DNA from 2 places in the Cellulomonas fengjieae genome. Region 1 is predicted to be linked to the other one. Evidence: riboswitches for the same ligand, from Rfam matches in the RefSeq annotation. Region 1 holds a riboswitch; the other holds the start of a gene.
The links. Region 1 has a riboswitch for thiamine pyrophosphate ahead of KG102_RS11340 (YkoF family thiamine/hydroxymethylpyrimidine-binding protein). Riboswitches for the same ligand answer to the same signal wherever they lie in the genome.
Positions count from the first base shown of each region.

Region 1 (5,789 bases):
CAGCACCACGACCGCGAAGACGGCGTCGCGCCGGTCCAGCGCCACCGGCCGGTGCACCGTTCGCGGCCCGGAGCCCAGCCCGCGGGTCTCCATCGCGATCGCCATCCGCTCGCCCTGCCGCAGCGCCACCACGAGCAGCGCGAACGCGGCGCGGGCGAGCGAGGCGGGATCCCGCGGCAGCCGGCCGGCCCGATGCCGGGGGTCGCGGACCGACTGGGCCTGCCGGATGGTGGTCCACCGCTGTGGCAGGTCCTCGAGCACCCGGTAGCCCGCCAGGACCGCGAAGGTCGGGCGCGCGCCGAGCCGGGCGTGCTGGTGCAGGCTCGTCATGAGCCGGGCACCGTCGGTCGTGAGGCTGAACGCCACGGCGAGGGTGCCCACGAGCACCGTGCGCAGCGCCAGCGCGACGCCGATCGCCAGCCCCGTGCTGGTGGCCTGCAGACCGGCGACGTCGGCCACCACCGGCCCGTCGCGCGTCACGGCGTTGACCGCCAGGAGCGAGCAGGCGAACGGGCCGAACAGGAGCGCCGCGCGGCCCAGTACCGGGAGCGGGATGCGCCCGGCGCAGGCCACGGCGGGGAGGGCCAGCAGGAGCAGCGCGAGCGGGGTCCACGGGTCGACCGGCACGAGCAGGACGAGCGAGACGACGAGGAAGACGGCGAGCTTGACCGTGGGGTTGCGCCGGTGCAGGACGGAGTCATGGGGGAGTGCCTGTCCGAGGCCGGTCATGCCGGCACCGCCAGCCCGGCCCGACGGAGCGCCTGCAGGGTGGCGCGCACCGGGTGCCCGGTCCTGCGCCACGCCGCGAGGACCGGCGGTAGAGGAAGTCCGGCGCCGCGCAGCACGGCGTCGTCGGCGAGGACCGCGTCGACGGGTCCGTGCGCGAGGGCGCGGCCCGCGTGCAGCACGAGCACGTCGTCGGCGACCTCGCCCACCAGCCGCAGGTCGTGCGTGACCAGCACGACGCCGCGCCCCTCGTCGGCCAGCGCGCGCAGGGCCTCGGCGCACGCCACCGACGTCGCCCGGTCCTGCCCGAACGTGGGCTCGTCGGCCAGGAGAACGTCGTGGCCGCACACCGCCATCGCGGCGAGCGAGAGCCTGCGCTGCTGCCCGCCCGAGAGCCGGAACGGGTCACGGTCCTCGAACCCGGTGAGCCGGTAGGACTCGAGCGCGCCGGACACGCGCTCGTCGACGCCTCCCAGTCGGGCGCGTCGCGGTCCCCACGCCACCTCGTCGCGCACGGTCCGCGCGAGGAGCTGGTGCTCCGGGTGCTGGAACACCAACCCCACCGAGCCGCCCCGCACGGTGCCCTCGACCGGCAGCAGGCCGGCGAGGCCCAGCAGCAGCGAGCTCTTCCCGGACCCGTTGAGCCCGACGACCGCGGTCACCCGGCCCGCCCGCACGTCGAGGTCGAGGCCGTCCACCACGGTCCGACCGTCCCGCCGGACGCGCAGCGCGCGGGCGCTCAGCACGGTCGGGCCCGCGGGTGCCCTCGGAGTGGCCGTGACCGTGAGGTCGCCGATCCGGTCGACCCCCGCCGCGACCAGCTCGGCCGAGAGGGGGAGCCAGGTGCCCAGGCGCGCCAGCGCGGGCGCGTCCTCGTGCAGCACCTGGAGCGTCGGGCCGGTGGCGCGCACCCGGCCGTCCGGGTCGAGCACCAGGACCCGACCGGGCAGCTGCCCGAGCTCGTCGAGCCGGTGCTCCACCAGGACCGCCGACCGGCCCGAGCCCGCTGCTGCCCGGACCGCCCCCGCGACGGCGCGCGCCGCCGCGGGGTCCAGCAGGGCGGTCGGCTCGTCGAGGAGCAGCACCTTCGGGTCGGCCACCAGCGCGGCGGCGAGGGCGACGCGCTGGCCCTCGCCGCCCGAGAGCTCGGCGGTCCGGCGGTCCCGCAGGTGCGCGGCGCCGACCGCGGACAGGGTGCGGTCGACGGCCGGGCCGATGAGCGCCGGGTCGACCCCGCGGTTCTCGAGTGCGAACGCGACCTCGTCGAGGACGGTCGGCAGGCAGAGCTGGTCGGTCGGGTCCTGGGTGAGGGTCGCGACGTGCCGGGCCAGGTCCGCGGTCGGGGTCGTCGTGGCGTCCAGCCCGGCCACCCGGACGCGACCGGTGACGTGCGCGTCGACGACCTGCGGCACGATGCCTGCCAGCACGCGCAGGAGCGTGCTCTTGCCCGCGCCGGACCCGGCCAGCACCAGCACCTGCTCGCCCGGCGGGACGTCCAGGTCGACATCGCGGAGCACCGGCGCGACGCCGCCCGGGAACGTGACACCCAGACCGCGGACCTCGATCACGGCACAGGCGCCGGCGTCGCGGGGTCCTGGCGGCGGGCCCGGCCGAGCGCCGTGTTGTCCAGCACACCGGTGCGCGCGAGCGCGTCGCCGATCACCTTGGCCGCGATGCCGCACAGCAGGATGCCGCTGGCCACCTGCAGGCCCAGCCGCCAGGCGAACCAGTCCTGGGTGAGCCAGCCGAAGCGCACCATGCCGAGCACGGTGCTGGCCAGCCCGGCGAGCGCGCCCGACAGCACGAAGACGGACCAGTCGTACCGGCGGTACCGGGTCAGGGCGAACCCGAGCTCGGCGCCCGCACCCTGCACGAGGCCGACGACCAGCAGCATGGGACCGACCGGCGAGGCGAGGAAGGCCACCTCCACCAGGGCGGCCACGAGCTCCACCACGATCCCGGCCCCCGGTCGCCGCACGATGTACAGCGCGAGCGGAGCGGCGACCATCCAGCCGCCGATGAGCACGTTCTGCGCGAGGTCACCGAACGGTCCCATCGCGATCTGCAGCGCGATCCACGCCTGCACGAGGGCCCAGTAGACGAAGCCGGAGACCACGGCGAGGACGGCCAGCAGGACGAGCTCGGACAGCGAGATCCGACGGCGGTTCACCGGGGGCCGCCCGAGGGCGAGTGCATCGAGACGGTGACGTGCGTGACGACGTGCCGGACGTGGCGCGCGGCCTCCAGCCACCCCGCCGCGACCGCGGTGAGGACGTCGGACAGGTCTCCGTCGAGGCGGGTGACGAAGTGCTCCGGGGAGGCCGTCGCCCGTGATCCGGCGGTACCGATGGCCTCCATGATCTGGGCCAGGTGGTCGGTCCCGCTGTCGTCCAGCGGGTAGAGGGCCCAGTGGGCGCTCGCCGACAGCCCGGTCGGTGGAAGCTCCGGCACGCCGACCGCGTCCAGCAGCACGTCGTCGGGCAGCTCGCAGGCCACCTCGCCCGGGCAGCCGCGGGACAGCAGCACGTGCGCGACGACGTGCCACCGGGTCCCGCCCGCGGCGGCGAGGGCCGCATGCACGTAGCGGATGACGTCCGCCTCCTCGCCGCGCACGAACGTCGAGACGTCGTCCGTGCGCACGTCGACACGCGTGGCGTCGGCGGCGGCGAGCGCGCTGGTGATCACCTCGACGTAGTCGTCGCAGTGCGGGTGCAGGGAGAAGCGTGCGCCGACGCCGAGGTCGGTCAGGCGTCGGACGGACTGGGGTCGGGTCTCGGTGCTCATCGGGTCCTCCGGTGTCGCGGCGGGACCCCCGGGCAGCCGCACGAGGTCACCTGCGGTGCGTCCCGGCCGCTCCGCCAGGAGGGCGCGCCGCGGCGCGACCTGCCCGGAGGACCGGCCGCCGGCACGCCGCCGACGACAGTGCCCTGCTCCCTACGCTGGTGTGAACCAGATCAGGTTCCACGGGTCTGCGGGTGGGACGTGGTGTCCGGCCGCACTCTCAGCGCTCCTGCGCTCCCCGGGGGCTTGTCGTCGTCGAACCTAGCCCGCGCGCCCCGGTGGGGGAACCCCCGGTCCGGGTGCTGGGCCCTCGTATGCTTGCCCGCCGACCGCCAGGAGGTAGTGCCGTGCCGATGCGCCGACGACGCGCCGGCCTCGCCGTCGCGTGCGTGACCCTGTTCGCGCTCGCGGGCTGCACCGACGACGCCTCGCCCGTCGAGCCCACACCGACCACCTCGGGCGCCAGCACCCCGACCCCCACGCCGACTCCCACGCCGACCGTCTCCGCCCAGGTCGGGGCACCGGCCGAGGCGGCCACGGTGATCGAGGCGGCCACCGCCGAGCAGGCCGCCCTGGACGTCTCCCGTGCCCTCTTCGTGACGGCTCCCGTGGTCGTCGTCGTGGGTGCGCAGGACGTCGCGGGCCAGCTCACCGCGGCATCCGCGGCGGTCGCGCTGGGCGCGCCGGTGCTGCTGACGAGCCCGGGCGGCGACCCGGCGCCCGTGCTGGCCGAGCTCGCGAGGCTCGACACGCGGGCCGTGCTCGCGGTCGGTGCGGTGACGCTGGTACCGCCGAGCCCGGTCGACGTCGTCCCCGTTCCCGCGGGCGCTGACGGCGACGTCCTGCGCGCGGCGACCGGGGCGACGTTCGGTCCCCCGACGGAGGTGCCAGCCGGGCAGGAGGTCGCGAGCGTTCGCGCCCTGGCCGCGCCCGGTCCGTCCGTGCTCGTCGTCGCGGGTGCGCCCGCTGTCGCGCAGCCGCCTGCCGCGCCCACTCCCGCGTCGACACCGTCGGCGAGCCGGTCGCCGGTCCCGGTCCTGCCCGCGACGGCCCCGCCGGAGCCGGTTGCCGGCACGGTGGCGCTGACCGGCGTCGGTGTGGACCCGCTCGCCGCGTTCGCGACGATCCGAGCCGCGGGTGTGCCCGTGCTCGACGTGCCCGGCGGTGACCCGCGCGCCACGACGGCCGGCGTGCAGGCCCTCGCCGCTGCTGCGCCGGAACACACCATCGCGCTCGGGTCCGCGTTCGGCCCGGCGGACCGGCTGGCCCGCCGGGTCGCCGCGGCGCGCACCGGCACGCTTTTGGGGGGCGGTGGCCAGCTCGTGTTCCCGCAGGTCCCGGGCGTCCCCGGCAAGAAGTACGTCGCCCTGTACGGCACCCCGGGATCCGGGGCGCTCGGCGTGCTGGGGGAGCAGGGGGTGCCGGAGACGCTGGCCAGGGCGGACGCCGTCGCGGCGCCGTACCGGGCCCTGACCACCGACGCCGTCGTGCCGGCCGTCGAGATCATCGCGACGATCGCGTCGGCCGGTCCCGGCGACGACGGCAACTACTCCCAGGAGCGGTCGGTCGAGCAGCTGCGCCCGCTGGTCGAGGCGGCCGGCGCGGCGGGCATGGCCGTCGTGCTGGACCTGCAGCCCGGGCGCACGGACTTCCTGACCCAGGCGCAGCAGTTCCAGGAGCTGCTCGCGCTGCCGTACGTCGGCCTCGCGCTCGACCCGGAGTGGCGCCTGGCGCCCGACCAGGTGCACCTGCGGCAGATCGGGTCCGTCGGCATCGACGAGGTCAACGCCGTCGTCGCCTGGCTCTCCGACTTCACAGCGCAGCGCGCGCTGCCGCAGAAGATGCTCGTGCTGCACCAGTTCTCCGGCCGGATGATCCAGGAGCGCGCACGGCTCGACACGTCACGCGACGAGATCGCGGTGGTCATCCACGTCGATGGTCAGGGGTCGCAGGAGGCCAAGGCGGGCACGTGGAACGCCCTGCGGGCGGATGCGCCGAGCGTGCACTGGGGCTGGAAGAACTTCTACGACGAGGACGTCCCGGTGCTCGACCCCGTGCAGACCTACCGGGTGCAGCCGGTGCCGGACCTGGTCACCTACCAGTAGCGGGGCGCTCGACCAGGAACGACCGGCCGTTCGCGTCGACCACCCGGTCGAACTGCTGCTGCAGCTCGGCGTCGCGGGCGCGCTCGTCGTCGGTGAGGTCCTTGCGGGGTCCGCGGATGTTGCCGACCTGCGCCGGTCCGAGGTAGGTGAGCCACCACTCGGTCATGTCGCGTCGGT
Region 1 is NZ_CP074404.1:2,449,857-2,455,645, reverse strand. Features, by position in the region: gene KG102_RS11355 (energy-coupling factor transporter transmembrane component T family protein) at 1-729, opposite strand, end outside; gene KG102_RS11350 (ABC transporter ATP-binding protein) at 726-2,294, opposite strand; gene KG102_RS11345 (ECF transporter S component) at 2,291-2,896, opposite strand; gene KG102_RS11340 (YkoF family thiamine/hydroxymethylpyrimidine-binding protein) at 2,893-3,510, opposite strand; TPP riboswitch at 3,641-3,758, opposite strand; gene KG102_RS11335 (hypothetical protein) at 3,861-5,612, shown strand; gene KG102_RS11330 (hypothetical protein) at 5,599-5,789, opposite strand, start outside.

Region 2 (5,789 bases), 1.2 Mb from region 1:
GCTCCTCGACCTCGGCGAACGTCTCGGGATGCAGGCCGTAGGTGGACAGGATCGCGTCGACGGTCCCGTGCGGAGGTGTGTGCGCGGCGGGCGTCTCCATGAGGACGAGGAACATCTCCGAGATGCCGTGCAGCCGGATCCCGAGCTGCAGCGGCGTCTTGTAGACCAGCGTCCCGCCGAGCAGGGTGCCGTCGGGCCGGCGGCCGTGCACGTGGCCGCCGACCGGCACACCGCGCACACCGATCAGTCCGGCGTGGTCGAGCAGCCGGTCGTTCCGGTCGCCGGACGGCATGCCGAACGAGCTCAGGGTCCGGCGCGTCTGGTCGGGGTGCACGGACAGCGCGAACTGCAGCTGGTGCAGGAACGCGATCCAGCCCTCGTCGATCTCGTCGCGCACACCGTCGAACGACGACATGCCCTCGTGGCTGCGCCGGGTCAGCGTCACGTGGGTGACGTGGGGCACGTGCGCCGCCGACCGCACGGTCAGGCGGTCGTGGTGCGGCCAGCTCAGCGAGTAGATCGTCTCGTCACCCGCGACGTCCTTGGACTCGACCGCCGTGTCGAGGAAGATGTGCTGGATCTCGGCCTGGAGGCCGTCGTAGTCCCAGCCGAACCAGCGGTGCACCAGCTCCGGGGAGCGCAGGTGGGACCAGACCACCCCCAGCGACACCGGGATGTCGATCGACACGACCTCGCGCAGCTCCAGCGCCATCGCCATCACCTCGGTACTCGCCGGCGTTCCGGGACGGTTCGACCGTAGCCCCGCAGGTCCTCCACCGCGATCAGGCGTCGTCGAGGACCGCGATCGCGTCCGGCTCCACCCCGAGCTCGACGACGTCCCCGTCGGACCAGCGCCCGCCCACGGGGCCGAGCGCGGTGACGACGCCGATCCCGTCCACCTCGACGCGCACCTCCGAGCGGCCGCGACGCGACGAGACGCCCCGCACGACGCCCTTGACGGCGCCGGACCGCCCCACGACGAATGCCCCCTCGGCGAGCGCGAGGGTGCCCGACGGAGGGGGGTCCTCCAGCACCGCACGCAGCGGTGCGGCCGCCGGGGCGTCGACCGGCACGAACGCCTCGTACCCGAGGAACGCCGCCACCTCCCGGGAGACCGGCCTGGTCCACAGGTCGGCGGGCGCGTCGACCTGCAGGATCCGGCCGGCCGCCATGACGGCGACGCGGTCGGCCACCGCGAACGCCTCGTCCTGGTCGTGCGTGACGAAGACGGCCGTGGTGCCGGTGGCCAGGAGCGCCGCGCGCAGGTCGACGGCGAGGCGCTCGCGCAGGGCCCGGTCCAGCGCGGAGAGGGGCTCGTCGAGCAGCAGCAGCCGCGGCTGCGGGGCGAGGGCGCGCGCGAGCGCCACCCGCTGCCGCTCCCCGCCGGACAGCGTGGCGATGCCGCGCGGCTCGTAGCCGGCGAGGCCGACCAGGTCGAGCAGGGAGGCGACGCGGGCCTCCGAGCGCGGCGGCAGGCCGTAGGCGACGTTGCCGCCGACCGACCGGTGCGCGAACAGCTGGCCGTCCTGGAACATCAGCCCGAACCCGCGCCGGTGCACCGGGACGCCGGCCAGCGGCACACCGTCCCAGGACACCGTCCCGGCAGCCAGCGGTTCGAGGCCGGCGACCGCACGGAGCAGCGAGGACTTGCCGCACCCGGACGGGCCGAGCAGCGCGACGACGGACCCGGGGGCCACGTCGAGCGAGACGCCGTCGACGGCCGTCGCGGACCCGTACCGCACGACGACGTCCCGCAGCGACAGACCGTTCACCACTCACCTCCGGCGCCGGGAGCGCGCAGTCGTTCGCAGGCCGCGACGATCCCCGCGGTGAGCACCGCGAGGACCACGGACGCGGCCAGGGCCATGCCGTAGGACTCGGGACCCGGCCGTCCGATGAGCCGGAAGATCACCACCGGCAACGTGGGCCGGTCGGGCCGGGCGAGGAACGACGTCGCACCGAACTCCCCCAGCGACGCCGCGAACGCGAAGCCGACCGCGAGGCCGAGGGACCGCGCGGCGATCGACAGGTCCACGGTCCGCAGCACGCGGCCGGGCGCCGCGCCGAGCGTGGCGGCCGCCTCCCGCAGCCGCGGGTCGATCGCCCGCAGCACCGGCAGCACGACGCGGACCACGAGGGGCACGGCGACGACGGCCTGCGCGACGGGCACGAGCACCCCGCTGGTCCGCAGGTCGACCGGGAGCCCGAACGGGTGGTTCATGGACAGCAGGAACCCGAACCCCACGGTCACGGCGGAGACGCCGAGCGGCAGCATGAACAGCGCGTCGAGGCCGGCCACCGCGCGCCGGCCGATCCGTCGGCGCGGCCGTCGGGACACCACGAGGGCGACCAGGCCTCCGACGACCAGCGCGATGACCGTGGCGTCCAGCGCGATCCGCAGCGAGTTGAGCGTGGCCTGCCACACGGTGACCGTGAGGGCGCCACCGGTGCTGCCCAGGGCGGTGTAGTGGTCCAGACCCCAGCCGTCGCCGGTCCGCAGCGACCGGACCACCAGGTTGACCAGCGGCAGCGCGAGCAGCACGACCACCAGGGCGGTCACCGCCGTGGCGGCGAGGCTCAGCACGTGCCCGTCGCCCGGCGGCATCCCCGCGGGTCGGCGCAGCCGCAGCGGTCGCACCGAGGCCGACGGGAGCGTGAGGGCCAGCGCCCGCTCGCGACGGCTGCGTGCGCGCGCGGCGACGGTCAGCGCCCCGGCGACGACGACGAGCTGCACGACGGACAGCACGGCGGCGGCGCGCAGGTCGAGGAACTGCGTGGTCTGCACCCAGATCTCGGTCTCGATGGTGCCGAACTGCAGGCCGCCGAGCACCAGCACGGTGCCGAACGCGGTGGCGCAGTAGAGGAACGCGAGCGACGCGGCGGACGTGATCGCCGGGGCGAGCGACGGCAGCGTCACGGTGCGGAACGCCCGCCACGGTGACGCCCCGAGCGCCCGCGCCGCCTGCTCCGCCCGGGGGTCCAGCCGCTCCCACAGACCCCCGACCGCCCGCACCACGACCGCGTAGTTGAAGAACACGAGGGCGGCGACGATGGCGGCGAACGTGCCGTCCAGCTGCAGGAAACCGAGGGGTCCCCCGCTGACGAGCAGGGAGCGGAACGCGACGCCGACCACGACCGTCGGCAGCACGAACGGCACCGTGACCAGGGCCCGCAGGAACGTGCGCCCCCGGAAGGAGTGCCGGTAGAGGACGTACGCCCCCGGCACCCCGAGCAGCACGCTGAGCAGCGTGCCGAGGGTCGCCTGCGCGAGCGTCAGGCCGATGATCCGCCAGGTCCGGGGTCGAGAGAACACGTCGGCGAACCCGCCGAGGTCCAGGTGCCCGTCGGCCACGAACCCCGTCGAGACCATCGCGACCACGGGCCAGGCGAAGAACACCCCGAGGAAGGCGAGCGGCAGGGCGACCGCGGCCACCCAGAAGGCGACGACGCGCGACCGGCCCGACGACACCGCGGGGGTGACGTCGGGCCGGACGAGCGTGTCGGTCATGTCGGGGTCAGCCGATCACTGTGTCGGACCAGGCCGTCAGCCAGGCCTCGCGGTTGGCGGAGATCTGCGCGGGGTCCACCTCGAACGGGTCGGCGGCCAGCGGGGCGAACGCGGCCCACTCCTCGGGCAGCGCCGCGGTCGGGCTCACCGGGTACATGTACATGGACCCGGGGATGTCCTCCTGGACCTCGTCGGACAGCAGGAAGTCGAGCAGCTCCTGCGCACCGTCGGCGTTGGCCGCGCCGTCGAGCACGCCCGCGTACTCGGTCTGCCGGAAGCAGGTGTCCAGCAGGGCGCCCGTCGTCGGCTCGGTGCCACCCTCCGGCACGGTGTACGGGGGCGAGGACGCGTACGAGACCACGAGCGGGCGCGGGCCGGCGGCCCCGCCGCCCGAGAAGTCGGTGTAGTAGGCGTCGGACCAGCCGTCGGCCACCTTCAGGCCGTTGGCCTTCAGGGCGGTCCAGTAGTCCTGCCAGCCGTCCTCGCCGAACGCCCCGATGGTGGCCAGCAGGAACGACAGGCCGGGCGACGACGTCACCGCGTTGGGCACGACGAGCAGGTCCTTGTACTGCGGCAGGGCCAGGTCCTGGAGGGTCACCGGCTCGGCGAGGCCCTTCGCGGCGAACCACGCGTGGTCCACGTTGATGCACACGTCCCCGTAGTCGACCGGTACGAGCGCACCCTCGAAGGCGTCCGGGGTGCTGGTCGGCGCGACCACGCCCTCCTGGACCGCGCGGGAGGCGAACGAGTTGTCGATGCCGAACACGAGGTCCCCCAGCGGGGCGTCCTTGGTCAGCACGAGCTGGTTGACCAGCGCCCCGCCGTCGCCGGGCTGCACGACGTCGACCGTCAGCCCGCTCTGCTCCTCGAACGCGTCGAGGATGCCGTCCGAGAGCGCGAACGAGTCGTGCGTGACCAGCGTGACGGTTCCGGCGGACCCGCTGGGCGCCGGTCCCGACCCCACGGCCGAGCAGCCTGCCAGCGCGACGACGCCGGCGAGTGCGATGAGCGAGCGGATCCTCGCCATGGTGATGCTCCTCCTCGATCGAGAAAGGAGGGGGTCGTCGTCGATGCAGCAGGCGACCGCCCGACAACATCGACGAGGACTGAGAAGCCCGACTCCCTACGCCGGTATCAACCGGATCAGGTTCGAGGGTCTGCGGTGGTCCGCACTCTCAGCGTCCAGACCCGTGTGGTCCGACGCTCCCCTGTCGTTCGCCGTGATCCTACGCCGCCGGTCGGGCGGCGGGGACGCTCGCGCCGCACTACGGTCGTGTCAGACCCACACCCCACCTGGAGGTTCACCCGTGGACGACAAGCAGACCCAGTCGATGGTCGCCAAGGTCATCGGTACCGGCGCCGCGCTCGCCGCAGCATTCCTGGTGAACCAGGTGCTGAACCAGGCGTGGAAGGCCAAGACGGGCCACAAGCCGCCGCGTGCCGACGACCCGGGCGACGCCGGGCTGTCCGAGATCGTCGCCGCTGCCGCCCTGACCGGGGCGCTGGTCAGCATGGCGCGGGTCCTCGCCACCCGCGGGACGGCCAAGTTCGCGGCGAAGACGAGCTGACCCCTCACGGCGCCAGGCTCGGCGTCGTGGTGATCCCGAACTCGCGCAGCACGCGCTTCGCCGCGTACCAGCCGCCCAGCCCGTGCACACCCGGGCCCGGCGGCGTGGATGCCGAGCACAGGTAGACCCCGTCCCGACCCGAGAAGTACGGGTCGAACCGCCACGTCGGGCGGGCGAACAGCTGGCGGATGCTCGCGCGACCGGCCGAGATGTCGCCGTCGACGTAGTTCTGGTTGTGCTCGCTGAGGCGGGCCGCGGGGGTGCAGCGGGAGGTCACGACGACGTCCCGGAAACCCGGGGCGAACCGCTCGATGTGCCGGGTCACCGCCTCGGTCACGTCGACGTCGGAGCCCGACGGCACGTGCGCGTAGGTCCACAGCGGCCGTCGGCCGTGCACCACGCGTCGCTCGTCCACCACCGCCGGGTCGCTGACCAGGGTCATGGGCAGCTCGGCGTGCCGGCCGCTCGCGACCGTGGCCTCTGCGCGGGCCATCTCGGCGCGGGTGCCGCCCACGTGCACGGTCCCGGCCCGCCCCACCTCCGGCACCGTCCACGGCACCGGACCGTCGAGCACGAAGTCGACCTTGGCGGCCGCGTCGCCGTACTCGAACGCCTCGAGCGCGGCTCGCGTGCGCGCGGGCAGCCGGTCGCCCAGCACCTCGACGAGGGTCCGCGGGGTGGTGTCGAAGACGTAGCAGTGAGCCACCGGGAGG
Region 2 is NZ_CP074404.1:3,628,890-3,634,678, forward strand. Features, by position in the region: gene KG102_RS16895 (hypothetical protein) at 1-712, opposite strand, end outside; gene KG102_RS16900 (ABC transporter ATP-binding protein) at 783-1,772, opposite strand; gene KG102_RS16905 (ABC transporter permease) at 1,769-3,508, opposite strand; gene KG102_RS16910 (thiamine ABC transporter substrate-binding protein) at 3,516-4,535, opposite strand; TPP riboswitch at 4,612-4,728, opposite strand; gene KG102_RS16915 (DUF4235 domain-containing protein) at 4,816-5,076, shown strand; gene KG102_RS16920 (phytoene desaturase family protein) at 5,081-5,789, opposite strand, start outside.
Region 2: linked by a shared signal. The riboswitch ahead of KG102_RS16910 (thiamine ABC transporter substrate-binding protein) and the one ahead of KG102_RS11340 (YkoF family thiamine/hydroxymethylpyrimidine-binding protein) in region 1 are both predicted to bind thiamine pyrophosphate.